Regions from separate parts of the Serratia liquefaciens ATCC 27592 genome, predicted to be linked through region 2. Evidence: predicted binding sites of a transcription regulator. Region 2 holds the regulator's gene; each other region holds the start of a gene.
The links. The regulator Fur, encoded in region 2, represses iron uptake genes when iron is present. The targets are predictions, from matches to a motif close to ATAATAATGAGAACNACTATCAA.
Positions count from the first base shown of each region.

Region 1: the regulator Fur is predicted to act here: its motif matches at 4,006-4,028, upstream of feoA (ferrous iron transporter A).
Region 3: the regulator Fur is predicted to act here: its motif matches at 4,606-4,628, upstream of fepD (Fe(3+)-siderophore ABC transporter permease).

Region 1 is NC_021741.1:4,892,280-4,902,680, forward strand. Features, by position in the region: gene ompR (osmolarity response regulator transcription factor OmpR) at 1-134, opposite strand, end outside; gene greB (transcription elongation factor GreB) at 551-1,024, shown strand; gene M495_RS22875 (Tex family protein) at 1,182-3,512, shown strand; gene feoA (ferrous iron transporter A) at 4,159-4,377, shown strand; gene feoB (Fe(2+) transporter permease subunit FeoB) at 4,449-6,764, shown strand; gene M495_RS22890 (FeoC-like transcriptional regulator) at 6,764-7,006, shown strand; gene M495_RS22895 (YdgH/BhsA/McbA-like domain containing protein) at 7,044-7,328, opposite strand; gene bioH (pimeloyl-ACP methyl ester esterase BioH) at 7,589-8,365, opposite strand; gene gntX (DNA utilization protein GntX) at 8,408-9,091, shown strand; gene nfuA (Fe-S biogenesis protein NfuA) at 9,159-9,734, shown strand; gene malQ (4-alpha-glucanotransferase) at 9,920-10,401, opposite strand, start outside.
Region 2 is NC_021741.1:1,188,318-1,198,718, forward strand. Features, by position in the region: gene chiQ (ChiQ/YbfN family lipoprotein) at 1-134, shown strand, start outside; gene M495_RS05495 (beta-N-acetylhexosaminidase) at 149-2,806, shown strand; gene fur (ferric iron uptake transcriptional regulator) at 3,146-3,592, opposite strand; gene fldA (flavodoxin FldA) at 3,912-4,451, opposite strand; gene ybfE (LexA regulated protein) at 4,681-4,968, opposite strand; gene ybfF (esterase) at 5,260-6,033, opposite strand; gene seqA (replication initiation negative regulator SeqA) at 6,343-6,882, shown strand; gene pgm (phosphoglucomutase (alpha-D-glucose-1,6-bisphosphate-dependent)) at 6,960-8,603, shown strand; gene M495_RS05530 (PadR family transcriptional regulator) at 8,791-9,453, shown strand; gene M495_RS05535 (DUF3861 domain-containing protein) at 9,453-9,752, shown strand; gene kdpE (two-component system response regulator KdpE) at 9,822-10,401, opposite strand, start outside.
Region 3 is NC_021741.1:3,677,469-3,687,869, reverse strand. Features, by position in the region: gene M495_RS17315 (enterobactin synthase subunit F) at 1-1,611, shown strand, start outside; gene M495_RS17310 (ATP-binding cassette domain-containing protein) at 1,689-2,489, opposite strand; gene fepG (iron-enterobactin ABC transporter permease) at 2,486-3,511, opposite strand; gene fepD (Fe(3+)-siderophore ABC transporter permease) at 3,511-4,584, opposite strand; gene entS (enterobactin transporter EntS) at 4,719-5,987, shown strand; gene fepB (Fe2+-enterobactin ABC transporter substrate-binding protein) at 5,974-6,933, opposite strand; gene M495_RS17285 (isochorismate synthase) at 7,132-8,340, shown strand; gene M495_RS17280 ((2,3-dihydroxybenzoyl)adenylate synthase) at 8,349-9,977, shown strand; gene M495_RS17275 (isochorismatase) at 9,981-10,401, shown strand, end outside.

The DNA of each region.
Region 1 (10,401 bases), 1.5 Mb from region 2:
GTCAGCAAGCGATCCATTTGCTCAGCGTTGGCTACGCTGCGAACCTGAAAACCCTGTTCGGTTAAATAACGCTCTAAAAGCGCACGCAGGCGCATGTCATCATCGACGACCAGAATCTTATGATTCTCTTGCATTGTATTACTCCCAAAGGCTTTATTGCCTGACGTGAATATTGTTAAAAAACCCTGTCATTTCGGACAGCGTTTAATGGTATATATTCTAGACGAAATTGTTACAAAGCTTATTCTTTTGCCCATTTATCAACAATTTTCATCAAAATGCCCGCGACGATTCGCCAAAATCACGATGCGCATAGGTTAAATTTAGAAGCACTGCGTCTTTTGGCTGGCGGCATACCCGACGGCTGATTCGGCAGTGTAACTCAGCCGGGGCGATAAGAAACGCCAGCACCGGCAATTTTGCGCGTGGCTGATGATTAACGCTCATTGGATTGTGCAACAGCAGCCTACAGCCCGATGCGAGTTTGTGCGACACTTTGCCAACGCAATGACGTCCTTCCCTTTGATATGTCCCTAAAGGCGGAACCACGATGAGAACGCAGCTGATAACCCGCGAAGGTTACGACAAGCTAAAGCAGGAATTAGACTTTCTCTGGCGCGAAGATCGGCCAGAGGTCACCAAAAAAGTGACCTGGGCAGCCAGCCTCGGCGACAGAAGTGAAAATGCCGATTATCAGTACAACAAAAAACGGCTGCGGGAAATCGATCGCCGCGTACGCTACCTGACCAAATGCCTCGAGCAATTAAAGATTGTCGATTACTCCCCGCAGCAGGAAGGCAAAGTGTTTTTCGGTGCCTGGGTGGTAGTGGAAAACGAGGACGGCGACACTAAACGCTTTCGCATCGTCGGCTATGACGAGATTTTTGGCCGCCGAGACTACATCTCCATCGATTCGCCCATGGCCCGCGCGCTGCTTAAAAAAGAAGTGGGTGATGCCGCCACCGTTAATACGCCAGTCGGCGATGCCCTGTGGTACGTGAATGAGATCGAGTACGTAAAATAAGATTTCAGTTTTTTCCGAGCGACCGCCCGCCGCCGCAGTACAGGCCGCTTTACGCGCTATGACTGTCGAGAGGCGGCCCGCTCCACTGGCATTTTCCCCGCGCAATCCGTATAACTGTCCCCCTGTTTACCAACCGTTCTCAACAGATACCAGACTTATGAATGACCCACTGAGCCGCATTATTGCAACAGAACTGCAGGCCCGGCCGGAGCAAGTTGACTCCGCCATCCGTCTGCTGGATGAAGGTAATACCGTGCCCTTTATTGCACGCTATCGTAAGGAAGTCACCGGGGGTCTGGACGATACCCAACTGCGCCAGCTGGAAACCCGCCTGGGTTATCTGCGTGAACTGGAAGACCGCCGTCAGACCATCCTTAAATCGATCGACGAGCAGGGCAAACTGACCGAACAGCTGGCGACGGCGATCACCGCCACGCAAAGCAAAACCGAACTCGAAGACCTCTACCTGCCTTACAAACCGAAGCGCCGCACCCGCGGCCAGATCGCGATTGAAGCCGGTCTGGAGCCTCTGGCGGACACGCTGTGGCAGGATCCTCAGCAGCAACCTGAACAGTTGGCCGAAGGTTACGTTAATGCAGACAAGGGCGTAGCGGACGTAAAAGCCGCCCTCGACGGCGCGCGTTATATCCTGATGGAGCGCTTCGCCGAAGACGCCGCATTACTGGCCAAGGTCCGTAACTACCTGTGGAAACATGCGCACCTGGTGTCCAAAGTGGTGGAAGGCAAGGAAGAAGTCGGGGCCAAGTTCCGCGACTATTTCGATCATCATGAACCCATTGCCCAGGTGCCATCGCACCGTGCGCTGGCCATGTTCCGCGGCCGTAACGAAGGTGTACTGCAGCTGGCGCTGAATGCCGATCCGCAGTTTGAAGAAGCCCCACGCGAAAGCCAGGCGGAGCAGATCATCATCAGCCACCTGGATCTGCGCCTGAATGATGCTCCGGCGGACGCCTGGCGCAAAGCGGTGGTCAACTGGACCTGGCGTATCAAGGTGCTACTGCATCTGGAAACCGAGCTGATGAGCACGGTGCGCGAACGCGCGGAAGATGAAGCGATCAACGTCTTTGCCCGTAATATGCATGACCTGCTGATGGCGGCACCGGCCGGTATGCGCGCCACCATGGGGCTGGATCCGGGCCTGCGTACCGGGGTCAAAGTGGCGGTAGTCGATGCTACCGGCAAGCTGGTCGCCACCGACACCGTGTACCCGCACACCGGTCAGGCCGCTAAAGCCGCCGCCATCGTCGCCGCACTGTGCACCAAGCATAAAGTGGAGCTGGTCGCCATCGGCAACGGCACCGCATCGCGCGAGACCGAACGTTTTTACCTCGACCTGCAACAGCAGTTCAGCGAAGTCAAAGCGCAAAAGGTGATCGTCAGCGAAGCCGGCGCTTCGGTGTACTCCGCTTCCGAACTGGCGGCGCTGGAATTCCCTAACCTCGACGTCTCGCTGCGCGGTGCAGTATCCATCGCACGTCGTCTGCAGGATCCGCTGGCCGAGCTGGTCAAAATCGATCCGAAATCCATCGGCGTCGGCCAGTATCAGCATGACGTCAGCCAAAGCCAACTGGCGAAAAAACTCGACTCCGTGGTCGAAGACTGCGTGAACGCCGTCGGTGTGGATCTGAATACCGCCTCGGTGCCGCTGCTGACCCGCGTAGCCGGCCTGACGCGCATGATGGCGCAGAATATCGTCACCTGGCGTGACGAAAATGGCCGCTTCAGCAACCGCGAACAGCTGCTGAAAGTCAGTCGCTTGGGGCCGAAAGCCTTTGAACAGTGCGCCGGCTTCTTGCGTATCAACCACGGCGACAACCCACTGGACGCCTCGACCGTTCACCCGGAAACCTACCCGGTGGTCGAACGCATTCTGGCCGCAACGCGGCAGGCTCTGCAGGATCTGATGGGTAACCCGGCGGCGGTGCGCAGCCTGAAGGCCAGCGACTTTACCGATGAGAAGTTCGGTGTGCCGACGGTGACCGACATCCTGAAGGAGCTGGAGAAGCCGGGCCGCGATCCGCGTCCGGAATTCAAAACCGCAACCTTTGCCGAAGGGGTGGAAACCCTCAACGACCTGCAGCCGGGAATGATCCTGGAAGGTTCGGTCACCAACGTCACCAACTTCGGTGCCTTTGTTGATATCGGCGTGCATCAGGATGGGTTGGTGCATATCTCCTCGCTGGCGGACAAGTTTGTCGAAGATCCGCACACCGTGGTGAAAGCCGGTGACATCGTCAAAGTGAAGGTGATGGAAGTGGACCTGCAACGTAAACGCATTGCATTGAGCATGCGTCTGGACGAGCAACCGGGTGAAGGTTCCCCACGGCGCGGTGGCAATTCAGCACCGGCCAAGGACAACACCTCGCGACCGCAGGCCAATAAGTCCAAACCGCGTGGCGCTAACACCTCGGCAGGCAACAGCGCCATGGGTGACGCACTGGCGGCGGCCTTTGGCAGAAAGTCGTAGTCAGGCGGCCAGCAGAAAACGCATGAGGCACAGGGAGGGGGTTAACCCCTCCCTTTTCCGCTAAATACCCTCATCATTTTTTGACCCGCCTCAATAAACCCGCATTTTTATTCGCTGCCGCCGACAGCCCTGATAATTCCGGTTTTAAGCCTGAAAGCCACGCTAAAGAGCCATTTATTAACATCTCTATTAACATTAAATTCTCATTCCGGTATTTCTCAGCGAAACACAAATGCTTAGCGCTCGTATTCAGCCGGCAATATGTTGCCTAATAAATACCGATATTGACGTCACCGAATCAAAGCTGTCGAATCTGTCACTACTTTTTTCAAACCGGAAAAATTCACTACAAATACGTAACTGATTTAACTCACCATTCGCATTTGCACCCCACCAGGCTGGGTGATAAAAATAGCGCTGTCAGGCAATTGCATTCTCTAAATGTGATCGCCACAACCTTTGGTTACCAATACCCCTATTTTTTGTATTGAATACGATAATTATTCTCACTATTATTATTTTGCGTGTTCACTGCATTGCCTCATGGATTGAAAGCGTCGGCAGCTCGTGGTTTTTATCTCGGGACTGCCATTGGAACGTTCTTTTATCATCACCAGCCCAATAGCCTGGGCTTAGAGAAGGTTACATGCATCTTCTGCCTAAACGGTCTTATAAGATCGCCGGCTTCGCCAATGAAATCGGCCCGGCTTATCGCCAAAAACTTTTATCCCTCGGCATGCTGCCGGGCTCGTCTTTTGAAGTGGTACGCGTCGCACCATTGGGTGATCCCATAGAAATAAAAACCCGCCGCGTCAGCCTGGTGCTGCGCAGGAAAGATCTGGCCCTGATCCTGCTCGACGGCTAGTCCTGAGCCGCCTTGCTTTGGCCATGCATCTTGCCTGGCCCAACTTCCATTGACTGATATCACGCTAAATTATGAAAAAACTCACTATTGGCTTAATAGGCAACCCCAACTCCGGTAAAACTACGCTGTTCAACCAGCTGACCGGGGCACGCCAGCGGGTCGGTAACTGGGCGGGCGTGACGGTAGAACGCAAAGAAGGCCTGTTCACCACGCCGCAATCACAGGTCAAACTGGTCGATCTGCCCGGCACCTACTCCCTGACCACCATCTCGGAGCAAACCTCACTCGACGAACAAATTGCCTGCCACTACATTCTGAGCGGCGACGCCGATCTGCTGATCAACGTGGTCGATGCTTCCAATCTGGAACGTAATCTATACCTGACGCTGCAACTGCTGGAGCTGGGCATCCCCTGCATTGTCGCGCTGAATATGTTGGATATCGCCAAAAGCCAAAAAATTAATATCGATATCGCGGCACTGTCGGCGCGTCTCGGCTGTCCGGTGGTGCCGATGGTATCCACCAAAGCCGACGGCATTGGCGTGCTGAAGCAGATGATCGACAACCATCAGTTCAACGAATTAAAAGCGCTGGTGAACTACCCGCCGCTGCTGCTCAAGGAAATGACCACGCTGAGCGACGCCATGCCGCAGACCCTGCCAAGCGAACAACGTCGCTGGCTGGCGCTGCAGATGCTGGAAGGCGATATCTACAGCCACCAGCTTGCCGGCCCTGCGGCGGCCCTGCTGCCGGCGGCCAAACAGGCGCTGCAGCGGCAACAGCAGGAAGATCCTGCACTGGTGATTGCCGATGCGCGTTATCAGTCAATCGCCACCCTGTGCGATGCCGTGAGCAATTCACAACAGGCCATGCCGAACCGTCTGACCGAAGCGCTGGATAAAGTGATCCTCAACCGCTGGTTAGGGGTGCCCATCTTCCTGCTGGTGATGTATTTGATGTTCCTGCTAGCCATCAACCTCGGCGGCGCACTGCAGCCGATCTTCGATATCGGGTCGGCGGCAATCTTTATTCAGGGTATTCAATGGCTGGGCTATACCCTGCACTTCCCTGAATGGTTGACCATTTTCCTGGCGCAGGGGGTCGGTGGTGGTATCAACACTGTGCTGCCGCTGGTGCCGCAAATCGGCATGATGTACCTGTTCCTGTCGTTCCTCGAAGACTCCGGCTATATGGCGCGTGCGGCGTTCGTGATGGACCGCCTGATGCAGGCGCTGGGGTTGCCCGGCAAGTCCTTCGTGCCGCTGATCGTCGGCTTCGGCTGTAACGTGCCTTCGATCATGGGCGCACGTACGCTGGATGCGCAGCGCGAACGCCTGATTACCATCATGATGGCGCCCTTCATGTCCTGCGGGGCTCGGCTGGCGATCTTCGCCGTGTTTGCCGCTGCTTTCTTTGGCCAGGACGGCGCAGGCGTGGTGTTCTCTTTGTATATGCTGGGTATTGTGGTGGCAATCCTCACCGGTCTGGTATTGAAGTACACCATCATGCGCGGTGAAGCTTCCCCCTTCGTGATGGAGTTGCCGGTTTACCACGTGCCACACCTGAAAAGCCTGCTGCTGCAAACCTGGCAGCGCCTGAAAGGCTTTGTGCTGCGTGCCGGTAAGGTGATTGTAGTTGCCAGCATCTTTATTGGCGGCCTGAACAGCTTTTCGTTCAGCGGCAAGCCGGTAGATAACATTAATGACTCGGCGCTGGCGTCGGTGTCCAAAGTATTGACGCCGCTGCTGAAACCGATGGGCGTGCACAGTGACAACTGGCAGGCTACCGTCGGCCTGGTGACCGGGGCCATGGCGAAAGAAGTGGTGGTCGGTACGCTAAATACCCTGTACACCGCCGAACATATCAACAGTACCGAATTTGATGCCGCCAACTTTAACCTGCTGGATGAACTGGGTGGCGCATTGGACACCACCTGGCAAGGGCTGAAAGACACCTTCAGCCTGAGCGTACTGTCCAACCCGATTGAGGCCAGCAAGGGCGATGGGGAAATGGACGTCGGCTCAATGGGCGTTATGAGCAGCAAATTCGGCTCCGGGGTTTCCGCCTACAGCTACCTGATCTTTGTGTTGCTGTACGTCCCTTGCGTCTCGGTGATGGGGGCCATCGCCCGCGAATCCAGCCGCGGCTGGATGACCTTCTCCATTCTCTGGGGGCTGAACGTGGCCTACTCGCTAGCCACGCTGTTTTATCAGATTGCCACCTTCAGCCAGCATCCGCAGTACAGCCTGGCGGCGATCGCCATCGTGGTGTTATTCAATCTGCTGATTCTGTTCGGCCTGCGCCGGGCACGTAGTCGGGTCACGGTACGCCTGAGCAACGCCACCCCGGCAGCCTGCTGTCAGGGCGCCAAGGGCAACTGCCACTAATGGCCGGCCTGCTGCAGATCCGCGACGCATTGGCGCTGCACGGTAGCATACAGGCGCTTCAGCTCAGCCGTCAGTTGGCGGCTCCGCTGCCGCTGGTGCAGGCAATGCTGGAGCGTTTGGTCGCAATGGGGAAAGTGGAGCGTATCGAGCAGGATAACAGCGCCTGCCTGAGCGGCAGCTGCAAAAGCTGTCCGGAAGGCAAAGCGTGCAGCAGTACGGTGATATATCGGTTAAAACACTGAGAGGTGGGGCGCGGCACGAGGCGCGCCCCCTTCTTGATTATTGCTTGTCTTTGTACACTTCGGCGATAGCACTGAACTTGCCGTGCTCACGGCCTGCCAGGATCACGTAATATTGTCCGCCTTTTTCATCAGCCAGTTTGGACAGTTCTTCTTTTGCATCCATCGGCGATGTGGTTTGTGCGGTGGTAGTTACCGTACCGATCTTCTCATATTTACCCGGATTCTTATCCAGATCTTCCTTGGTCAGCAAGGTTGCCGCCAGGGTGCTGAAAGACACGGAACTCACAACTAACGCTGCAACAATCATTTTCAAAGATTTCATTACCATACCTCTCAAGGGATAATTTATTTGTTATGAAAGCCGTCCAGAGTAAATGCGCGATAACACTGGCTGCCGTGACATCTTCGGACCTCGTTGCTTTCCCTGACGAGACCGTTTTCCCAGAGACGAAACGCCGAATGAAAATACGCACGCGTTTTTTCATTGTGCAGCCAACGCAGTTACCCACCTAAGTATTGAACAGGTTTATTTTTTATCCACTAAGCGGCTCTTTTTTTAGCGCTTTATTGTGCGATTTTGGGTCAGATCCCATTTTCTGCCACAAAAGTGCCAATAATTTCTGCAAATTCATCAGGGTGGGAAATGAATGGTGCATGAGCTGCTTTTGCAATGATGATTGATGGCGAGTTTGGCCACTTGGCATCAAGCAGTTCTGCCACCTTACGCGGCACCAAACCGTCCAGATAACCGTAAACCCGTAACAGCGGCAACGGCAGCTTGGCCAGTGGCTGGCGCAAATCGGCCGTTCGCAGTATTTCCAGCCCACCGTTTAATACCTCAACGCTTGGCATCGGTTGGTTAAGCACCACCGATTTCAGCAGGCGGGCATCTTGCCGCGCGCTTTCCGTTCCCAGCGTCTGCAATGCCAGAAAACGCTCTACGGTACGCTGAAAATCCTGCCCCAACTGATGCTGGAAACCACTCAACACCTCCGAGCGGATCCCCGGCCAGTCATCCTGAGCGGCAAAACAAGGTGATGAAGCCACGGTGATCAACCCGCTCACCCGTTGCGGCTGCAACAGCGCAATCTGGCTGGCCACCAGCCCGCCCAGCGACCAGCCCAGCCACCAGGCCTGCGCCGGTGCCGCGGCCATCACGGTTTCCGCCATCTGTTCGAGTGACATAGGGCCAAACCCCTGGCTACGGCCATAGCCCGGCAGGTCGACCAGATGCAGGCGGAAATGCGGCGTCAGCCGCTCAATCATGCAATGCCACACTTCGGCATTCAGCCCCCAGCCGTGGAGCAGCACAAGATCGCGATCGCCTTCACCTATTGTTTGCCAGTACAACGCACTCATCCGTTATTGTCCTTTCATTCTCATCCGTCAGGGAGGACGGTTATGCTATCAATCCAGAGCCGCTGTTGGCTATGCCGACAGTCGCTGCGTCTTTATGGTCAGGGTATCTGCAGCTACTGCCTGCGTCACATGCCCGCCAAACCTTTGTGCTGCCCGCGCTGCGGCCTGCCCGCCGGCGATGCCAGATTGCCCTGTGGCCGCTGCCTGCAACAGCCGCCACCCTGGCAGGCGCTGGTGTTCGTCAATGACTACGCCGCGCCGCTGCGCCAGCTGATAAAAAAGTTCAAGTTTCAGCACACGCCGGAACTGGCCCCGCTGCTGGCGCGGCTAATCCTGCTGAACTGGCAACAGGCACATCGAGAGCAATATCTGAACAGACCCGATATCATTTTAGCGGTACCCTTACAGGCAAAACGTTGCTGGCGGCGCGGCTATAATCAGAGCGATCTGCTGGCGCTGCCGCTGGCACACTGGTTAGGGTGCGATTACCGCCCCGCCGCCCTGAGCCGGGTGCGTAAAACGGCTCCGCAGCAACGGCTATCGGCCCGCGCGCGGCGGCGCAATTTGCGTGGTGCGTTTCGTTGCCATGAAACCATGGCGGGCCGACACGTCGCGCTGCTGGACGATGTGGTGACGACCGGCAGTACGGTCATGGAAATCGCCAAGTTGTTGCAGGAGCAGGGAGCCGCATCGATCCAGATCTGGTGCGTTTGCCGCACGTTGTAGTACCAGGGCAATGGGCGTATTATAACCTAGTATTAAAGTCAACTATTTGAACTAACGAGCTAATGCCATGATTCGTATAACAGATACTGCACAGGAACACTTTGCCAAACTGCTGGCAAACCAAGAGGAAGGCACCCAAATCCGCGTATTCGTGATCAACCCGGGTACGCCTACGGCCGAATGCGGTGTCTCTTATTGCCCGCCGGACGCCGTTGAAGCGACAGATACCGAGCTGAAGTTCGAAAAGCTGTCCGCCTATATCGACGAGCTGAGCAAACCGTATCTGGAAGATGCCGAAATCGACTTCGTCACCGACCAACTGGGCTCGCAGCTGACGCTGAAAGCGCCAAACGCCAAAATGCGCAAGGTAGACGACAACGCGCCGCTGATGGAGCGTGTTGAATACGTGCTGCAGTCGCAGATCAACCCACAGCTGGCTGGCCACGGCGGCCGTGTGACCCTGATGGAAATCACCGACGATAGCCTGGCTATCCTGCAGTTTGGCGGCGGTTGTAACGGTTGTTCAATGGTCGATGTGACCCTGAAGGAAGGCATCGAGAAAGAGCTGCTGCAGAAGTTCCCTGAACTGAAAGGCGTGCGCGATTTGACCGAGCACCAGCGCGGCGAGCACTCTTACTACTGATACCCTTCTTACTTGACGTTGCAGCGTTGTTGGCTGCGTGCACTTACCCCAGTCACTTACCTGAGTAAGCTCCTGGGGATGCTCGCACTTGCCGCCTAGCTGCAACTCCAATTAATTTGGGTATCTACCATTTTCATGAGAGCTAAAGTTCTCATGCCCCGTCTTTAATACACAATGGCTCTCTGTTACCCCACCGAGACCTTGCGACGCCGCTTGTCCAAATCCTTCAGCAGGCGATTGACCTGCTGATCGGCAAACATCTCTTCCAGCGTTTTGGTCAGTTTTCGCCGCCAGTTTGGGTACTGATCGCTGGTGCCGGGAATATTGACCGGATCCGCCATATCCAACCAGTCTTCCGGCTGCAGACCCAGCAAGGCGCTGGCGCTGTCGGCGACATAGCGCTGCAAACCACGATTAAGCAGCGGGCTCATATTCAACAACGCCGCCTTTTTGCCCACTTTCTGCGGCACACAGCCATAGTGATGCAAGCCATCCAGTAGCCCCTGTTTGGCACGTTCGCGATCGGCGAACAGCTCTTTCAGGATCTCCGCATCCGGATACAACCCCAGCTTGTTGCCGAGCTTCAGATCGCCACTTTGCCAATAGCCGCGCAGCGTCGGCAGGTCGTGCGTGGTGATGGTCGCCATCGCCTGAACCGGATAGGCCT
Region 2 (10,401 bases):
AGTTCGCCGAGAAAGAAACGGTGCGGGTGATGGATTATCAAAACTGCATTCAGGCAGTTCATAGCGGTAACGGCCAGGCCTATGACGCCAAATGTGGCCAGATTTGGAAAGAGATCCGCGATAACAACAATTAAGGACGATGATAAAAATGAATAAATTCAAATTGAGCGCGCTTGCCGCACTGACGGCAACCATTGGGTTATTTGGCAGCGTGGGGAACGCGATGGCCAATCAGCCGCTGGTGGATCAACTGAGCCAGTTGAAACTGAATTTGAAAATGGTCGATAACCGGGCAGCCGAAAACGGTCTGGATTGCGGCAAGCTGGGTGCCGACTGGGCGGCTTGCAACAAGGTGCTGATCGGCCTGACCAACGACAATCAGGAGATCAAGGGTCAGGACTGGGCGATTTACTTCCACAGCGCCCGTCAGACCCTGCGTGTGGATAACGACAAGTTCAAGATATCTCACCTGACCGGTGATCTGTACAAGCTGGAACCTACCGACAAATTTACCGGCTTCCCTGCGGGGAAAACGGTAGAGATCCCGATTATCACTGAATATTGGCAACTGTTTAAAACCGACTTCGTGCCACGCTGGTACGCCACCTCGGGCGATGCAAAGCCTAAAATTCTGGTCAATACCGATACCGAAGATCTGAACCAGTTCGTTGCGCCCTTTACCGGCGACCAGTGGAAGCGTACCAAAGACGACAATAACATCCTGATGACGCCGGCCTCGCGCTTTACGAAAAACGCCGAGCTAAAAACCTTACCCACCGCGTCGTTACGCGGTCAGATAGTGCCAACGCCGTTGCAGGTTAAAGTGCATGCGCAGGATGTTGATCTGAGCAAAGGCGTTGCATTGGAGCTGAGCGCATTGTCCAAACCGGCGGCGGACGCCGTAGCCCAGCGTTTCGCGCTGTTGGGAATAACCAGTAACGCAGCCGGTTATCCGATCAAGACCGATATTCAACCGGGAAAATTCAAAGGCGAGTTGGCGGTACCAGGCGCTTATGAATTGATCATCGGCAAGCAGGAAGCGCGAGTCATTGGTTTCGATCAGACCGGGGTGTTCTATGGCCTGCAGTCCATCTTGTCATTAGTGCCTACCGAAGGTAGCGCCAAAATCGCTACGCTGGAGGCCAAAGATGCGCCGCGCTTCCAGTATCGTGGCATCTTCCTGGATGTCGCACGTAACTTCCACCAGAAGGATGCGGTGTTGCGCTTGCTGGACCAAATGGCGGCGTACAAGCTCAATAAATTCCACTTCCATCTGAGTGATGACGAAGGTTGGCGCATCGCCATTCCGGGCTTGCCGGAACTGACCGAAGTCGGTGGGCAGCGTTGCCACGACTTGAGCGAAACCACCTGCCTGTTGCCGCAGTATGGACAGGGTCCGGAGGCTTATGGCGGCTTCTTCTCTCGCCAGGATTACATCGACATTATCAAGTACGCCAAGGCGCGCCAGATTGAAGTGATCCCGGAAATCGATATGCCGGCGCATGCCCGTGCGGCGGTGGTCTCAATGGAAGCGCGCTATAAGAAACTGCATGCCGCCGGTAAAGAACAAGAGGCCAACGAGTTCCGTTTAGTGGATCCAACCGATACCTCTAACACCACCTCGGTGCAGTACTTCAACCGCCAAAGCTATCTCAACCCTTGCCTGGATTCATCCAAACGTTTTGTTGACAAGGTGATCGGCGAGATTGCCCAGATGCATAAAGAGGCCGGGCAGCCGCTGAGTACCTGGCACTTTGGCGGTGACGAGGCGAAAAACATCCGGTTAGGTGCTGGTTATACCGATGTGAACAAGCCGGAAGCCGGCAAAGGCATCATCGATCAGAGCAAAGAAGACAAGCCATGGGCAAAATCTCAGGTCTGCCAGGCGATGATCAAAGATGGCAAGGTCGCCGATATGGAGCACCTGCCAAGCTACTTCGGAGTAGAAGTCAGCCAATTGGTGAAAGCGCATGGGATCGACAGAATGCAAGCCTGGCAGGATGGCCTGAAAGATGCCAAAAACGCCAAGGCCTTTGCTACCCAGCGTGTCGGGGTTAACTTCTGGGATACGCTGTATTGGGGCGGGTTCGACAGTGCCAACGACTGGGCGAACAAGGGCTACGAACTGATCCTTTCAAACCCGGATTATGTCTACATGGACTTCCCGTATGAGGTGAACCCGGACGAGCGTGGTTACTACTGGGGAACGCGTTTCAGCGATGAACAGAAAATGTTCAGCTTTGCGCCAAACAACCTGCCGCAAAACGCCGAAACCTCGGTTGATCGCGATGGTAATCACTTTACCGCCAAGAGCGACAAGCCCTGGCCGGGGGCTTACGGTATTTCCGCGCAGATGTGGAGCGAAACCCAGCGTACCGACGAGCAAATGGAGTACATGATCTTCCCTCGTTCGCTGTCGGTGGCCGAGCGCGCATGGCACCGGGCAGAGTGGGAGCAGGATTACCGGGCGGGCCGGGAGTATAAAGGCGGCGAAACCCACTTCATCGATACCAAGAAGCTGGACCGCGATTGGCTGCGCTTTTCCAACCTGCTCGGTCAGCGTGAGCTGGCAAAACTGGACAAAGGTGGCGTGAACTACCGGTTGCCGGTGCCAGGCGCCCGAGTGGTGGGGGGCAAGCTGGAAGCCAATATTTCGCTGCCGGGTCTGGGCATTGAATATTCCACCGACGGTGGCAAACAATGGCAACGTTACGATGCCAAGGCCAAGCCTGGGGTTAGCGGTGAGGTACTGATCCGCGCGGTGAGCCCGGACGGCAAGCGTTACAGTCGCGCTGAGAAAGTGTAAACCTGAAACTCGGCCCCCTGTTCGCAGGCGGGCCGTTGTTACTCGACCAGGGCAGCGTCCGGCGTAATCGGACATGAATTTGACTATCGGTTGCGTTTTTTCCGGGATTGCCGGTACCTGTTAATACCGAACCAAGCTCTGTTGCTCATCCGCGTGTCGGCGGGTGGGGTAGTGCTGAGAGTGTAAGTGGGAAGCGAGAGAAGTGCTGTAGAGAAGTGCCGCTGCAATTGTTGTATTTAACGCTGTGAACTTTCCCCGGCCTGTCCGGGGATTTTTTATCCTATTATCGCAGGCACAAAAAAACCGCCGTTAAGGCGGTTCTCAATGCCGGTTAGGACATTATTTTTTGTCGTGCAGGGTGTCGTCTTCGCGGCAGTCACCTGTTTCACAGTGGCCGTACAGGTACAGGCTGTGGTTGGTGAGCTTGATGCCGTGTTGTTTGGCGATATCACGCTGACGCACTTCGATAGACTCATCGCTGAATTCGATCACTTTGCCGCAATCCAGGCAAATCAGGTGATCGTGGTGATGTTGCTGGGTCAATTCGAACACGGACTTGCCGCCTTCGAAGTTGTGACGGGTCACAATGCCGGCATCATCAAATTGGTTCAGTACGCGGTAAACCGTAGCCAGGCCAATTTCTTCGCCCATATCTATCAGTTTTTTGTACAGATCTTCCGCACTGACGTGATGGCATTCCGGATTTTGCAGTACTTCCAGGATTTTGAGTCGCGGAAGCGTGACTTTTAAGCCGGCCTTCTTCAATGCGGTGTTGTTGTCAGTCATGCGGATTCAGTCCTGTTACTATGCTAATCAAGTTGAGGCGTTCTCGCCTTTGGCATCGGTCGGCACAAAGAGTTAATTGCGTCTCATTATAGAACCGGTTGCTCTAAATGGAAACCGCCGGTTGTTAACAAAGCTATAATTGCACAATTGCATGTTATACATGCAACGTCTTGATGAATGGGATAAACCGAAAACTCAGTCTACCTTGATGGTGTGGGAAGTTACAAATCTGTAGCTTCTATTGCAGTAATTTGTACTGCCAATGATGGCCCTGCCGGCACACTATGCACTTTGCAGGGCTTTTGTTCAACCTTTGGCGTTACCCGACGATTTCGGCCAGGCTCAGCTCTTCGACGATTTGTTTTACCCAGCCTTCGACACGTTCGTTGGTCAGCTCAGGTTGGCGATCTTCGTCAATGGCCAGGCCGATGAAATGGCTGTCGTTAACCAAGCCTTTGGAGGCTTCAAAGTGGTAACCCTTGGTTGGCCAGTGGCCTACGATCGCGGCGCCACGCGGTTCAATGATGTCGCGAATGGTACCCATCGCATCACAGAAATACTCTGCGTAGTCTTCCTGATCGCCACAGCCGAACAGCGCAACCAGCTTGCCGTTGAAGTCAATTTCTTCCAGCGTTGGGAAGAAATCGTCCCAGTCGCACTGCGCTTCGCCGTAGTACCAGGTTGGGATACCGAGCAGCAGGATATCGAAAGCTTCCAGATCTTCTTTGCTGCTTTTGGCGATGTCATGAATTTCAGCCACATCTTTACCAAACTGCTGCTGAAGAATTTTCTGGATCATCTTGGCAATGTTTTCGGTATTGCCAGTGTCGCTGCCAAAGAAAATGCCTACATTAGCCATATCGCGTATAACCTTTAAATTCAATAAATTGCATTCACGATGTTAGCGTTGACTACGATAACACCGATTAAAATGATGCCATGGCAAGAGGTTATCTCTTACCGGTAAGTGCGTATCATGCCAGAAATTTACCCCGGGTATTTATCACTTTAATGCGATGCCGGGTGGAATAAAGCGGTGTTGATCGGGCGTCATCCTTAACGCCGCGCCGCATGTGCGGCTGCAATGATCAATGTTCTGGCTGCTCGTCCGCCAGTTGTGCCAGCAGCATTTGCTCAATAAGCTCGCTGCGGCTGATATTACGCTGTTCCGCCAGTTTGTTCAGGGCGTCCACCGCATCCGCATTGATCTTCAGTTCCACACGCCGTAAGCCACGGACTTTATCGCGTCGAAGCTGATTACGCTTATTGATTCTAAGCTGTTCATCTCGGGATAGCGGGTTGGTTTTCGGGCGCCCCGGACGGCGTTCATCTGCGAACAGATCCAGCGTCGTGCGATCCGTTTGTTCTTTTGCCATAGGTAGCGGTACTGCAAGGGAGTTTGCATCAAAAAGCGCTTACACGCTTCCGGACGGTTCGGTTAACACACTTCGGGCCAATAAACCCTAACCCAAATTCACCCCAGCCTGACGTTAGCGAACACGCTCGGCACGGCGGCAAAATTATAGCGCGCCATATTACCCCAGCAGGTAGAGCGACGACAATGCTTAACTGAGCCGAAAACGCGCTAAGCCGTTATCTTTAGCGCGTTTTTTCATCAGATGGTGACTTTGGGAGAGAAACGGCCCATTTGTCGGGCCTGGCGCGACTCAGGCTTCGCCGAGAAAGCGGTGAATGGCGCGCAACACCGCCTCCGGTTTTTCCGCATGAACCCAGTGTCCGGTACCGGCAACGACGTGAGCGCGAGCCTGCGGGAATTGACGGGCAATATCTTCGCGATAGCTGTCCTGCACGTAAGGCGACAGGCCGCCGCGGATAAACAGCGTCGGGTGAGGCCAGGCCGGCACTTCCTGCCAGCCGGTGATGTTCTCGTACTCTTCGATCAGCACCGGCAGATTGAAACGCCATTCGCCTTGATGGAAGGATTTCAGCAGGAACTGGATCACGCCTTCCTCTTTCAGGTAGCCACGCATCAATTCCGCCGCCTGCTGGCGTTGGGTAATGCCGGCGGCGCTCACCGCCTGCAACGCGACAAAAATTTCGTCGTGGCGGCGCGTTTGATAGTCCACCGGCGCAACGTCAATGATGATCAGCTTCTCCACGCGCTGCGGGGCGATTGCCGTCAGCGCCATGGCCGCTTTGCCGCCCATCGAGTGGCCAATGACAATGACCTTCTCCAACTGCAAATCGTCCAGCAACGTCAGCAGATCCTGCGCCATCTCCGGGTAGGTCATGACCTCAGAACGCGGTGACAGGCCGTGGTTGCGCAGATCGACTTTAACTACGCTGTGCTGCTGGTTCAGGTCGCGCGCCAGCACGCCCAGGTTGTCCAAATTGCCAAACAGCCCGTGGATCAGGATCACCGGCAGTGCATCGGACTCGGTGGCCAGCAGTTGATAATGTAATTTCATGGCGAAGTTCATACTGAGAGAGATTCAGATTAGGTTATCATGATTAAAACACTCGATGAATAAACCCGTCGCCTTTCAAGCGGCAGCGTTGTTCGCGGTACTTGCTGCAACTTAAAATCCATAGGATAAAACGTGGATTTTTCATGATAAGGTGCAGGTTTGGCAGCGCCGGTGTCCGGTGGGCTATAGGTAATAGTCTGCTTTTGCCGCATTGGGGCACATTGTTATGTTCGCCTCTGCGCTTTTAACCTTATAATCCCATGGCTTGAATGCCGGATCTGGCTTCAGGTTCTAAGTAGAAAAAAACAGTACTGGATAAAGATGAAAACTATTGAAGTCGACGAAGAGCTCTACCGCTATATTGCCAGCCACACGCAACATATTGGTGAGAGCGCGTCCGATATTTTGCGCCGTATGTTGAAATTTACCGCAGGCCAGCCGTTACGTGCAGCGCCGGCCGCCAGCGCTCAGAGCGCCGAACAGGATAAGATCGTCGCCGTGTCGCGCCCGCGCGATCGCGTGCGTGCCGTGCGTGAGCTGTTGTTGTCGGATGAGTATGCCGAGCAGAGCAAAGCGGTGAACCGTTTTATGCTGGTACTTTCCACCCTGTATACCCTCGATGCGGCCGGCTTTGCCAGCGCCACCGATGCGTTGCATGGCCGTACCCGTACCTATTTTGCCGGCGATCAGCAAACCCTGTTGGCGAACGGAACGCACACCAAGCCAAAGCACGTTCCGGGCACGCCTTACTGGGTGATCACCAATACCAATACCGGTCGCAAACGCAGCATGGTTGAACACATCATGCAGGCTATGCAGTTCCCGACGGAACTGACTGAAAAAGTTTGCGGCACTATCTAATTTAGCGAACAGCCCGTCATGGTGGCCGTGAGCGACATATTGCCAGGCCGCAGGACAGGGATTAGGGAGATATGTCGATGGCGAATAACCCACGTGCCGGGCAGCCGGCTCAGCAAAGCGATTTGATCAACGTAGCCCAGCTGACGTCGCAGTACTATGTACTGCAACCGGAAGCGGGCAACGCCGCACACGCGGTCAAGTTCGGGACTTCAGGCCATCGCGGCAGTGCGCTGCGCCACAGTTTTAACGAAGCCCACATTCTCGCGATCGCGCAGGCGATTGCCGAGGTGCGTCATCAACAGGGTGTGACCGGTCCATGCTACGTGGGTAAAGACACCCATGCGCTGTCGGAGCCTGCCTTCATTTCAGTGCTGGAAGTGTTGAGCGCCAACGGCGTTGATGTGATCGTGCAGGAAAATAACGGCTTCACGCCAACGCCTGCGGTCTCCCATGCCATCCTGTGCCACAACCGTAACGGTGGGGCATTGGCCGACGGCATCGTGATCACCCCGTCCCACAATCCGCCTGAAGATGGCGGCATCAAATATAACCCGACCAACGGCGGCCCGGCGGACACCAATCTGACCTCGGTGATTGAAAAGCGCGCCAATGAATTGCTGTCTCTGCAGCTGAAAGGCGTTCAGCGTCAATCGCTGGATAAGGCCTGGGCCAGCGGCCGTGTGCATGCACAGGACCTGGTGCAGCCATATGTTGAAGGGCTGGTGGACGTGGTTGATATGCCTGCGATTCAGCGTGCCGGCCTGAAGCTGGGTGTCGATCCGCTCGGCGGTTCCGGCATCGCCTACTGGCAGCGTATCGCCGAGCATTACAAGCTGGATCTGACGCTGGTGAACGATTCTATCGATCAGACCTTCCGCTTTATGCACCTGGACCACGACGGTGTGATCCGTATGGACTGCTCTTCAGAACCGGCGATGGGTGGCCTGCTGGCATTGCGCGACAAGTTTGACCTGGCGTTTGCCAACGATCCGGATTACGACCGCCACGGCATAGTTACGCCTGCGGGGCTGATGAACCCGAACCATTATCTGGCGGTTGCCATCAACTATCTGTTCCAGCATCGTCCACAGTGGAGTGCTAACGTAGCGGTAGGCAAGACGCTGGTTTCCAGCGCGATGATTGACCGCGTGGTGGCTGATTTGGGCCGCAAGCTGGTGGAAGTGCCGGTGGGCTTCAAATGGTTCGTTGATGGCCTGCATGACGGTAGCCTGGGCTTTGGCGGCGAAGAGAGCGCAGGGGCTTCGTTCCTGCGTTTCAATGCTACCCCGTGGTCTACTGATAAAGACGGTATCATCATGTGCCTGTTGGCTGCGGAAATCACCGCAGTGACCGGAGAAAATCCGCAGCATCACTACGAAGACCTGGCCAAGCGTTTTGGTGCCCCGAGCTACAACCGCATTCAGGCACCGGCAACTTCTGCGCAGAAAGCGGCGTTGTCCAAGCTGTCACCGGAAATGGTCAAGGCCGATACTCTGGCGGGTGATCCTATTACCGCACGTTTGACGGCGGCACCGGGCAACGGCGCATCGATTGGTGGCCTGAAAGTGATGACCGACAACGGTTGGTTCGCAGCACGTCCTTCAGGGACCGAAGAAGCCTACAAGATTTACTGTGAGAGCTTCCTCGGTGCTGAGCACCGTGAAAAGATCGAGCACGAAGCGGTAGAAATCGTCAGCGAAGTGCTGGCTTCTGCCAAGTAAGGCCTCTCTCCCTTGAAAAAAAGCGCTGTAAAAACAGCGCTTTTTTTATGCCTGCAATTTAGATATATCTTTTTCATTCTTCCCCTCTTGCGCATTTAGATATATCGATCTAGATTAGATATATCGAAGTGACTTAGATATATCTAAATCACCTCGTCAACTGATTATCCAATGCGAGGTACAGACTATGTTTCACCGTTTAGATTTACACCGTCGTCACGGCTGCCGCCATGACAGCGAAGAAGGGCACGAACATCACCATCGTCGTCGTGGCGGTCGCCATCATTTTGGCGGCGACCATGGTGAAGAGCATGGCCGGGGAGGGCGCGGCGGTCGTGGCGGCCGTTACCGCATGTTTGAACACGGCGATCTGCGGCTGGTGCTGCTGGCGCTGGTGGCGCGTAAACCGAGCCACGGTTACGAACTGATCAAGGCGATCGACGAGGCGTCTTCCGGTCTCTATGTGCCAAGCCCAGGGGTGATTTATCCGACACTGACGCTGCTGGAAGAGCAGGATTTCCTCGAGCCGATCACCAGCGGCAACGGCCGTAAAAGCTATCAGATCACCGAGCTGGGCCAGAGTGAATTACAAAAACACCAGGCCGTCGTCGATGTGATCCTGGCCCGTTTGGCCGGTGCCGGTCGCGGCCACCATCATCATGGCAATCTGGCGGAAGGCATCTCCGACGCCATGAACCGCCTGCGCAGTTTGTTGCGTGGCAATGTGATGCGCGCCGATCTTTCGCCACAGCAGGTCGAACGCATCAATGCGGCGCTGCTCACCGCGGTGGCGGCAATTGAAAGTGAAATGAACATTGCTCCAACAGATACAGATAAGGAAAACAACTGATGCCTGGCCACCGTTTCCGCATTACCGTTGAAGCCCTGAGCGATCGCCAAGGCGAGCCCGTTGAGAAAACGCCACTGAGTTTTGAGGTGGAAAACCACGACGATATTCTTGGCATCGTTGAGCGCATCAAAGCGCGCGAAGATCTGAACTTTGGCGAGAATAACAGCGCGGCCTTCGCCGTCGGCTTGAAGCTGTTCTCTGAAGTGATGATCGAAAACCGCAAGCACCCGGTGTTTGCCCCGCTGCGCGAGGCGTTCAAAGAATTTATGGTTGGGCTGAAGAAAGGCCAAAACGTGTAGGGGTGCCACATGCTGCACCCGTTTAATCGAATTTTGCATCAGCTTAACCGTATGCTGCGCCGTTTCACCTCATGGCATAAAGCGGTAACCGACGCCGGTTTCGGTCAGCAAGTGTTTTGGCCGGGCCGGATCGGCCTCCAGTTTTTGCCGCAGATGCCCCATATAAATTCGCAGATAGTGGCTGTGTTCGACGTAGTTCGGTCCCCAGACGTGGCTTAATAGCTGACGCTGGGTGATTACCTTGCCGGAGTTGGCCAGCAGTTCGGCCAGCAGGCGAAACTCTATCGGTGTCAGATGCAGATCTTCACCCTGGCGCAGTACCCGGCGGTTGATCAGATCGACGGTGATTTCGGAAAAGCTGACCAACGGACTTTCCTGTAGGCTGCCTGAATGGCGGCGCAAGGCGACTCGCACGCGGGCCAGCAGTTCGCCGATGCCAAACGGTTTGCTGAGATAGTCATCCGCCCCGGCGTCCAGCGCGGCAATTTTGTCTTCTTCGGCATTACGCGCCGACAGCACAATCACCGGAATGGCGCTCCACTGGCGTAGATCGCGGATATAGTTAAGCCCGTCACCGTCCGGCAACCCTAAATCGAGAATAATCAGATCCGGCTTGCGCGTGCCGGCTTCAATCAGCCCGCGCTGCAGC
Region 3 (10,401 bases), 2.5 Mb from region 2:
GCTGCCGTCACTGGCGCCAATGTGCCGATTGGTTTACCGGTTTGGAACACCGGTTTACGCATCCTCGATACGCGCCTGCGGCCAGTGCCGCCGGGCGTCGCCGGTGATTTGTACCTTACCGGTGTGCAACTGGCGCACGGCTATCTGGGACGACCGGAACTGACCGCCAGCCGCTTTGTAGCCGATCCTGACGGCGATGGCGGGCGGATGTATCGCACGGGTGACGTCGCCCGTTGGCTGCCGGGAGGCGAGGTGGAATACCTTGGCCGCAGTGACGATCAGTTAAAAATACGTGGGCAACGTATTGAGTTGAGTGAAATCGATCATGCTTTGCTGTCGCTGCCGGGGATTAAACAGGCGGTGACTCACGCGCTGGTGCTGGAAAATACGCCAACCGATCCTGGCGGTGGCGATGCCCGCCAGCTGGTGGGCTATCTGGTGGCGCAGCCCAGCGTGCGCCTTGATCTTGACGCGCTCCGCGCAGCGTTGGCCGATCGCCTGCCGCCGCATATGGTGCCGGTGGCGCTGGTCGAGATGGATACTCTGCCGCTGAGTGCCAATGGCAAGCTGGATCGTAAAGCGTTGCCGCAACCGCAGGGCGCTGCCCGCGCCGCAGGGCGTGAGCCGCAAGCGGGGCTGGAGACGGCGATCGCTGCGGTGTTCGCCCGCCTGCTGCAACGCGAAACCGTGTTTGCCGACGATGACTTCTTTGCCCTCGGCGGGCACTCGCTGTTGGCGATGCGTTTGGCGGCGGAGCTGCGGCGTGAACTGGGCAAGGCGGTGTCGGTAGGCCAGGTGATGGTGGCTTCCCGCGTGGAACAGCTGGCGCAGCTGTTGGCCGAAGAACGCACCCAGGAAGAAGCTGACAAAACCGGTTTTGACCGCGTTCTGCCGCTGCGCACCACCGAAGGACCAACGCTGTTCTGCCTGCATCCGGCATCCGGCTTCTCATGGCAGTTCAGCGTGTTGCCGCGCTATATCGATCAGCACTGGTCGCTGGTGGGTATTCAGTCACCACGGCCGGATGGCCCGTTGGCGCTGAGCGAAAATATGGACCAGGTATGCGACGCGCATCTGGAGACGGTGTTGCAAGTGCAACCGCACGGCCCGTATCACTTTATCGGTTACTCGCTGGGCGGCACTCTGGCACAAGGCATTGCCGCGCGCTTACAAGCAAAGGGTGAAGAAGTGGCTTTCCTTGGGCTGCTGGATACCTATCCGCCGGAAACGCAAAACTGGGACGTGATGTTGGATGACAACGTGTTGAAAGAAGTTCAGCGCGAACGTCAGCAGTTCCTGGCGGTGTCTGAAGATGCGCTGGATCCGGCATTGGGCGAAACCCGCGTAGCCATGTTCGATAATATCGAAGCCAACTATGCCGATTCGGTTCGTCTGCTTTCAGCCACCCATACGGCGAACTTCAAAGGACAGGCGACGCTGTTTGTCGCGCGCCAGACGTTGCAGGAGGGGATGGATGTTCAGCAGACCTGGTCGCAATATGTGGACGCGCTACAGGTTCATGAACTGGACTGCGCGCACGTGGATATCGTTTCACCAACGTCGTTCAAGGTATTAGGACCGTTGTTGAACCGCATACTTCGCGCTTTATAATACCCAGTGATGGTAGGGGACGAATACATTCGTCCCGATTAACGCGGGCCCAGCATGCTGGGCCCCTACAATCTCGATTACTTACCTAGCGGTACCACCAACGGCGTGTGCGAGACGGGATCGTCAATGATCATGCAGCGCAGACCGTAGACCTTTTCGATCAATTCCGGCGTCACAATATCCTTCGGTGCACCCTCGGCGACCACTTTACCGTCGCGCATGGCAATCAGATGCGTGGCGTAACGGCAGGCATGGTTGAGATCGTGAAGCACCACCACCAGCGTATGGCCATTTTCACGGTTTAACTGGCGCATCAGTTCCAGCAAGTCGATCTGATGGCTGATATCCAGCCAGGTGGTCGGCTCATCCAACAGCAGCAACGGCGTTTGCTGCGCCAATACCATGGCAATCCAGACCCGCTGACGTTGTCCGCCGGAAAGCGTATCAACCGGCTGTTCAGCCAGTTCAAACACGCCGGTGGAGCGCATGGCCTGTTCGACCGCTTGCTGGTCTTCTTCACGCCAGCGGCTGAAGAGGCGCTGATGCGGATAGCGACCGCGTGCCACCAGATCAAACACGGTAATGTCACCCGGTGCGGTCGAGCTTTGTGGCAACAACCCCAACTGGCGAGCCACCTCTTTGGTGGCATAGTCGCTAATGTGTTTGCCGTTGAGCCAGATGGCACCGGCCTGCGGCTGCATCAGGCGGCTAAGAGTGCGCAGCAAGGTCGATTTACCGCAGGCATTCGGCCCGATAATGACCGTCAGTTCACCGTGCGGAATAGAAACGGAAAGGTCGCGTGCGACGATTTTTTTGTCATAGCCGAGCGTCAGATTTTCGGCGCGTAACGGCGCGGGCTGTAAGAGTTCAGCATTCATTTTTTTCGTGACTCACGGATTAATAGCCAAATCAGATAAATGCCGCCCAGGCTGACGGTCAATACCCCGACCGGCAACTGATAAGGCATAAACAGGCGTTGCGCCGCGACATCGGCGAGCAGCAGCAACAGGGCACCCGTCAGGGCTGTCAGCAACAGGACGCTGCGGTTGGCGCACAGGCGTCGCGCAATCTGGGGGGCCACCAACGCAATAAAGGAGATTGGCCCGGCGACGGCGGTGGCGGCGGCAGTCAGGGTAACGCCGACCAATAACAGCAGCACGCGTGAGCGCTCCACCGGTACACCGAGTGCGCAGGCGGTGTCATCGCCCATCTCCAGCAGCCGCATGCGGCGGGCCAGCATCAACAGCAACAGGCAGCACAGCGCAATCACCGCCAGCACCGGCAAACTTTTCGCCCAGGTCACGCCGTTGAGCGAACCGGCGCTCCACAGTCCGGCGGTCATGGCGGATTCCAGCGAAGCGCTGATGATCAGCCAGGTATTGCCGGCCACCAGCAGGGCGCGAACGGCAATACCGACGATAATCAAACGGAATGACTCGACGCCGTTGCGCCATGCCAGCAGATAAATCAGCGCGGCGGTCAGCAAGCCACCGGCCAGTGCCCCGGAGGTGATGCCGAGAATACCGCCGTTAAACAGCACTATTGCCACCAGTACGCCGCTGTAAGCGCCGGTATTAAAACCGATGACGTCCGGGCTGCCGAGCGGGTTACGCAGCAGCGATTGGAAGATGGCGCCGCTGATACCGAGCGCGGCACCCAACAACAGCGCCATTATCACGCGAGGCAAACGCCACTGGGTAACGATCACCGCCAGGTTGGCCGGGCCTTCACCGCGTAAGGCGTCGATCACCTGCAGAGCGCTGAGCGACAAAGCGCCGGAACCCAGGGCATAAATCGCCAGTGCCAGGGCGGCAAGCAACAGCAGCAGCGCGGTTAGCGCCGGGCGCGACAAGGCGCGCATTTTGTGGTTGGCCATCAGGCGGGCTGCGGACATCGACATTAGCGCTGCCTCCTGAACATATGGCGTTGACGCACCAGCATGATCAGCAGCGGTGCGCCAATAAGCGCGGTGACGATGGAAACGCGCAGTTCACCGGCGACCAGGAAGCGGCCGATCAGATCGGCGCTCAGCAGCAGGATAGGGGTCAATACCAAGGTCCACGGCAGCATCCAGTGCAACTCGGAGCCAGCCAGTCGCCGGGCAATGTGCGGCATCATCAGCCCGACAAAGGCTATCGGACCAACGGCGGCGGTGGCGCCACCGCACAGCAATGTGATCGCCAGCAACCCCAGCAACTGGGTGCGGACGATGCCGGTGCCCAGCGCGGTGGCTAACTCATTGCCCATACTCAGGCTGTTCAGCGATTTGCTCATCCACAGCGTGATTGCTGTGCCCAGCAGGATCGGCAGGGCAACGGTGCGCACCACCTGCATATTTTGAATATCCAGCGAACCGGCCTGCCAAAAACGCAGCTGATCGAAGACCAGCGGGTTCAACAGGGAAATGCCGGAGGTCATGCCTTCCAGCACCGCCGCCAGCGCAACGCCGGCCAGCGTCAGGCGAACCGGGTTCAGGCTGCTGCCTCCCAATGCGCCGATCAGAGCCACCAGCAGGGCGGCAAACATCGCGCCGGCAAAGGCGAACCACAGATATTCGCCGACGTGGGCGGCACCAAAGAAAGTGATGCCCAATACCACGGCAAACCCCGCGCCGGCGTTAACGCCGAGAATGCCAGGGTCGGCCAGCGGATTGCGGGTGAGGGTTTGCATCAGCACGCCGGACAGGCCCAGGGCGATACCCGCCAGCACGCCGATCAGCGTGCGCGGCAGCCTGGCGTTGGTAATGATGGTGCAGTCGGCGCCGCTACATTGGCCGTTGAGCGCCTGGATAACCGTGTCGAAGGGGATAGATTTGGCACCGAGCGACAGGCTGAGCAGCATGACGACCAACAGGGCGCAAACGGCAATCAGCAAGCCAAGCAGCTTGCGACGAAATGAGCGGGGAGTGCCACCCGCAAGATGGTCCCTGGACAGCGGAATGGACGGTGTGCAATTGCGTGTAATCCGTAACATAACAATCCATTATTTGATTGAATATGAATGATATTTATTATCATTATTGATTGTTTTCATCTATGGTACCATGAGTCCCTTCGCTATTGCAGCACAGACGCTGCCCCTTTTCTTTAGTTGTGGTGAGAAAGCTAATGAGTAAGCCCTCTATTTTGCTTGATTTTGGCCTGCTTAAGACCAATAGCGCCTTTCGCGCTGTGTTCTGCGCGCGTTTTATTTCCATTCTGGCGCTCGGGCTGATGGCCATTGCCATCCCGGTGCAGATCCAGGCCCTGACCGGGTCGACGCTGCTGGTCGGGTTGTCCGTGACGCTGGCCGGCAGCGGCATGTTTGCCGGTTTGCTGATGGGGGGCGTACTGGCTGACCGCTACGAGCGCCGCCGTCTGATCCTCTTTGCCCGTTCCACCTGTGGTATTGGGTTTATCGGTCTTTGTTTAAATGCCGCTTTACCTGCGCCGTCATTAACGCTGATTTATCTGCTGGCGGTTTGGGACGGGTTCTTCGGGGCGGTAGGCGTGACGGCGTTGCTGGCGGCGACGCCTGCGCTGGTTGGGCGTGAAAATATCGTTCAGGCCGGTGCCATCAGCATGCTGACGGTGCGTTTTGGCTCCATTCTTTCCCCGGCGATCGGCGGGTTGGTGATTGCCAACGCCGGCGTGACCTGGAACTACGCTTTGGCGGCCTTCGGCACCTTGCTGACGTTGATCCCTTTATTGCAGCTGCCACAGCTGTTGCCACCCCCTCAGCCGCGTGAGCATCCGCTGCGCGCACTGGCCGGCGGATTTGGCTTCCTGTTTCGTAACCGGGTGATTGGCATGGTGGCGCTGATCGGCGCGTTGCTGACCATGGCCAGCGCGGTGCGAGTGCTGTACCCGGCGATGTCCGGCATGTGGCAGGTCAGTGCGGCGCAGCTGGGCTTTATGTATTCCGCCGTGCCGCTGGGCGCGGCAATTGGCGCCTTTACCAGTGGCCGGGTGGCGCACGTGGCGCGGCCGGGCTGGATGATGCTGATGACGGCGATTGGCGCGTTTGTCGCTATCGGCCTGTTCGGCCTGATGCCCTGGTACGGTCTGGCACTGTTCTTCCTGGTGGTGTTTGGCTACCTGAGCGCATTGAACTCATTACTGCAGTACGGGCTGATTCAGAACCTGACGCCGGATGCTTTCCTGGGGCGCATTAATGGCCTGTGGACGGCGCAAAACGTGGTGGGGGACGCGTTGGGTGCCCTGCTGCTGGGGGCGATGGGGGCGTTTATGTTGCCGGCCATGACTTCAACCAGCTTCGGTTTTGGCGTGGCGGTACTGGGTGTAGTGCTGGCGTTCGCGATGAAAGGTCTGCGTCAGGTGAGCCTTGGCGGGCAGGAAAGCGATCTCCAGCCCGCCGCGGGATCTACTGAGAAATAAACTGTTTTTCCAACAGCGTCAGCAGGTTGCTGGCGCTGTAGTAGTCCAGTCGGAAGGTGTCATTGCCCAGCGCATAAACCCGCTTATGCTGCACCGCCGGCAGGTGAGCGAGGAAAGGATTGGCCATCAGCCGCTGCGCATCGCTTTCGTTGTTGGCAAACAGCATCAGCGTCTGGCCGTTCAGTCCTTCCGCCAGGTTTTCCCCGGCGAGCTGAATGATGTCCTTACGCATACCCATGCTGCGGCTGTTGTTCAGCTTGTCAGACGGAACCGCCAGGGTGAAACCCAGCTGCTTGAGCATTTGCCCCTGGGAAGATTCGGCGGTCCACAGGTTGGCTGACTTGCCGTCGGCGCTGAAGACCAGAGCGGAGGTCGGTTGTTCCGGCAGCGTCATACGTTGTTTGAGCGACTTTTCGCGGCTATCGAAATCATCAACGATTTTTTGCGCCTTGGCTTCGTGCCCGGTGGCCTGGCCCAGCTCTATCGCCAGCGCCTGCCAGCTTTTGTCGTCGTAATTGACCACCAGCACCGGGGCAATGGCGGACAGCTGATCGTACAGGCGTACGGCGGAGTCGGCACCGGTAGCGGAGATGATGATCAGGTCGGGCGCTTCACCGGCAATGGCTTCTGCGTTGGGTTCGCCAATGTACAGGCGCTTTACGCCGCGCTGCGTTGCGATAGCGCTCCATTGGTGGAAGAAACCTTGTGAGTCCGCGAGACGGCTGCCGGGCGTGGTGGCGCCGCTGGCGATCACTGGCGCATCAATCGCCAGCAGGGTGCCGGTGACGGTTACGCTGGTGGAAACGATGCGGGTAGGGGGCTGCTGCAGGGTCACTACGCCGTGTGAAGTTTCGATTTTACGCGGCCAACCGGCCTCTGTGGCATGGGCTGCACCCATGGCTAACATGCCAAACAGTGCGAAGCCGAAGAACAGGTTCTTCTTCATAAAGCATTCCTTAGAATTTAAATAGTAATACTTATCATTTATATAATTAAAACTGCTGGTTTTATAGCACGATAATGAATAGAAGAACTGTTTACATTTATTGACATAGCATATTCACGAGGGTAATTTAACGCGATTCAATACAAATGATAATCATTATTATACAGGTTATTGTTCATGATACGAAAGGGAGAACCGATGAGCGTGACAGTAAAGGGTACCGGGCAGAAGAAGCCGCACAGCAAGGAGAGCGAGTCGTCCGAAGCAGGCGTGTCGCCGACCTCCGGCTTTTTCTTTACCTCTCCTTTCCGTAGCCTGAGCACCCAGGGCTGCTTCGCCAAAATCACGCTGCCGGCCCAGGGCGGGGATCAGCTTAACGGCGAGTTCCAGCAGGCGGTACGGCATGCTTTTGCCGAAGCCAAACTGGCGGGGGTGAAAAACCCGGTCCTGTGCGGCGCGATCCCGTTCGATACTCATCAACCCTCTGCGCTTTTTATTCCCCAGCACACCCAGTGGTTTGAACGCGAAGCCTTTTTGGCTGGCGTAACCTCACCACAGGAAGCCCTGCCGGAAATTATCAGCCAAAATGAAGTGCCGGCACAACAGCCTTTCATGCAGATGGTGGCAGATGCGGTGGAAGCAACCCGTGGTGACCAACTGGATAAAGTGGTGCTGTCACGCCTGCTGGAGATTGAAACACGCGAACCGGTAGACAGTCAGGCATTGATGGCGCGTATCATCGCGCAAAACCCACATGGCTTCCATTTCCATGTGCCGTTGGAACAAGGAGCATTGCTGGGCGCCAGCCCTGAACTGCTGCTGCGTAAATCCGGCGCACAATTTTATTCCAACCCGCTGGCAGGCTCCGCCCGTCGTGACGCCGACCCGCAGCGGGATCGTGAAGTCAGCCAACAGCTGTTGGTTTCCGAGAAAGATCTCTACGAGCACCAGTTTGTTACCGAAGGTATGCGGCAGGTGCTGGCCGATCGCTGCAGTTATTTGAATATCCCCACCTCGCCTGAATTATTGAGCACCACCACGCTGTGGCACTTGTCTACGCCAATCGACGGCGAGGCCGCCAGCCGGGCGGAAAACGCGTTGTCGTTGGCCTGCCTGCTGCATCCGACACCGGCGCTGTGCGGTACGCCAACGGCGCTGGCACATCAGGTGATCAAGCAACTGGAGCCTTTTGATCGCGGCCTGTTTGGCGGCATCGTCGGCTGGTGTGATGCCGAAGGCAACGGGGAGTGGGTAGTGACCATCCGCTGTGGCACGGTGCAGGGCAACCAGGTGCGACTCTTTGCCGGAGCCGGCATTGTGCAAGACTCTTCGCCGGAATCTGAATGGCACGAAACCGGCACCAAACTCAGTACCATTTCGCGGGCGTTTGGCCTGAACCAAGGATAGACATTTCCATGAGCATTGCTTTTACTCCCTGGCCTGAGGCACTAGCCCGTCGCTATCGCGAACGGGGATATTGGACCGACCGGCCATTGACCGACATCATCACCCGCCAGGCTAAAAATGACGCCATCGCGCTGATCGACCCGCAACGCAGCCTGAGCTATCGCCAGCTTAATCAACTCTCCGATCGGCTGGCTGCGGCCTTGCTGCGTCGGGGCATACACAGCGGTGATACCGCGCTGGTGCAGTTGGGTAACGTGGTCGAGTTCTACGTGACTTTCTTTGCGCTGTTGAAAATTGGCGTGGTGCCGGTGAATGCGCTGTTTAGCCACCAACGCAATGAGCTGAACGCCTATGCGGCGCAGATCAAACCGGCGTTGCTGATTGCCGATCGTCAGCATGGCCTGTTCGGTAACGACGAATTCCTGACGACGTTTCGCGCTGAACATCCTTCATTGCGCCTGGTCGCTTTGCGCAGTGAGGAACAGGGCGAGCAGTCGTTGGCGAGTTGGCTGGAAGAGGATTGCGGCGATTTCGTGGCTGCGCCAACCGCGGCCGATCAGGTAGCGTTCTTCCAACTCTCCGGTGGCAGTACCGGCACGCCGAAGCTGATCCCACGTACCCACAACGACTACTACTACAGCATTCGCCGCAGCGTGGAGATTTGTCATTTTGATGACGAAACCCGTTATCTGTGCGCACTGCCGGTAGCACACAACTATCCGATGAGCTCGCCTGGCGTATTGGGCGTGTTTTACGGTGGTGGGCTGGTGGTGTTCGCCAGCGATCCGGATGCCGGGCAATGCTTCGGTTTGATCGACCAGCATCAGATCAACGTGACTGCGCTGGTGCCGCCGGCGGTAACGCTGTGGCTGCAGGCCATTGAGGAATGGGGCGGTTGCCAGCAGTTGGCCAGCCTGAAGCTGCTGCAGGTGGGCGGTGCCAAGCTGGGGGAAACCCTGGCCGCGCGCATTCCGGCCGAAATCGGCTGTCAGCTGCAGCAGGTGTTCGGCATGGCGGAAGGCCTGGTGAACTACACCCGGCTGGATGATGACGAGCAGCATATTTTGACTACTCAGGGCTGCCCGATGTCGCCGGATGATGAACTTTGGGTGGCCGATGACGACGGTACTCCGCTGCCTGTCGGCGAGACCGGGCGTCTGATGACCCGTGGCCCCTACACCTTCCGTGGTTATTACCAAAGCCCGGAACATAATGCCGCCGCCTTCGATAAAGACGGTTTCTACTGCTCCGGCGACTTGATTAGCCTGACTGAAGACGGCTACGTGAAGGTTGAAGGGCGTCAGAAAGACCAAATCAACCGCGGTGGTGAGAAGATTGCCGCCGAGGAGATCGAAAACCTGCTGCTGCGTCACCCGGAAGTGATCAATGCGGCGTTGGTTTCGATGCCGGACGAGTTGATGGGCGAAAAAAGCTGCGCCTACATTATCGCCACCAGCCCATTGAAACCGGTCGTTTTGCGTCGCCATTTACGCGCCGAGGGCGTGGCCGAATTCAAATTACCCGACCGCTTTATACAGGTTGAGACGCTGCCGCTCACCCCGGTTGGCAAAGTGGATAAAAAACTGTTGCGCCAACGCCTGGAGGCGCAACAACTGACTCAGGTCCAGGGAGAATAAGTCATGGCCATTCCAAAACTTAATGATTACGCGTTGCCGACACAGGCTGAACTGCCGACCAACAAAGTGAGCTGGACGGTGGAACCGCAGCGCGCTGCACTGTTGATCCACGATATGCAGCAGTATTTTCTGAATTTCTGGGGTGAAGACAGCCCGTTGATCAAACAGGTAGTGGAGAACATCGCCAACCTGCGCCGCTACTGCAAGTCCCAGGGCATCCCGGTGTTTTACACCGCGCAGCCTAATCAGCAGAGCGATGAAGATCGGGCGTTGCTCAATGATATGTGGGGGCCTGGATTGAACAAGCACCCGGAGCAACAGGCGGTGGTCGCCGCGCTGGCGCCGGAAGAAGACGACACTGTGCTGGTGAAATGGCGTTACAGCGCCTTCCACCGTTCACCGCTGCAGGAAATTCTGCAGGAGT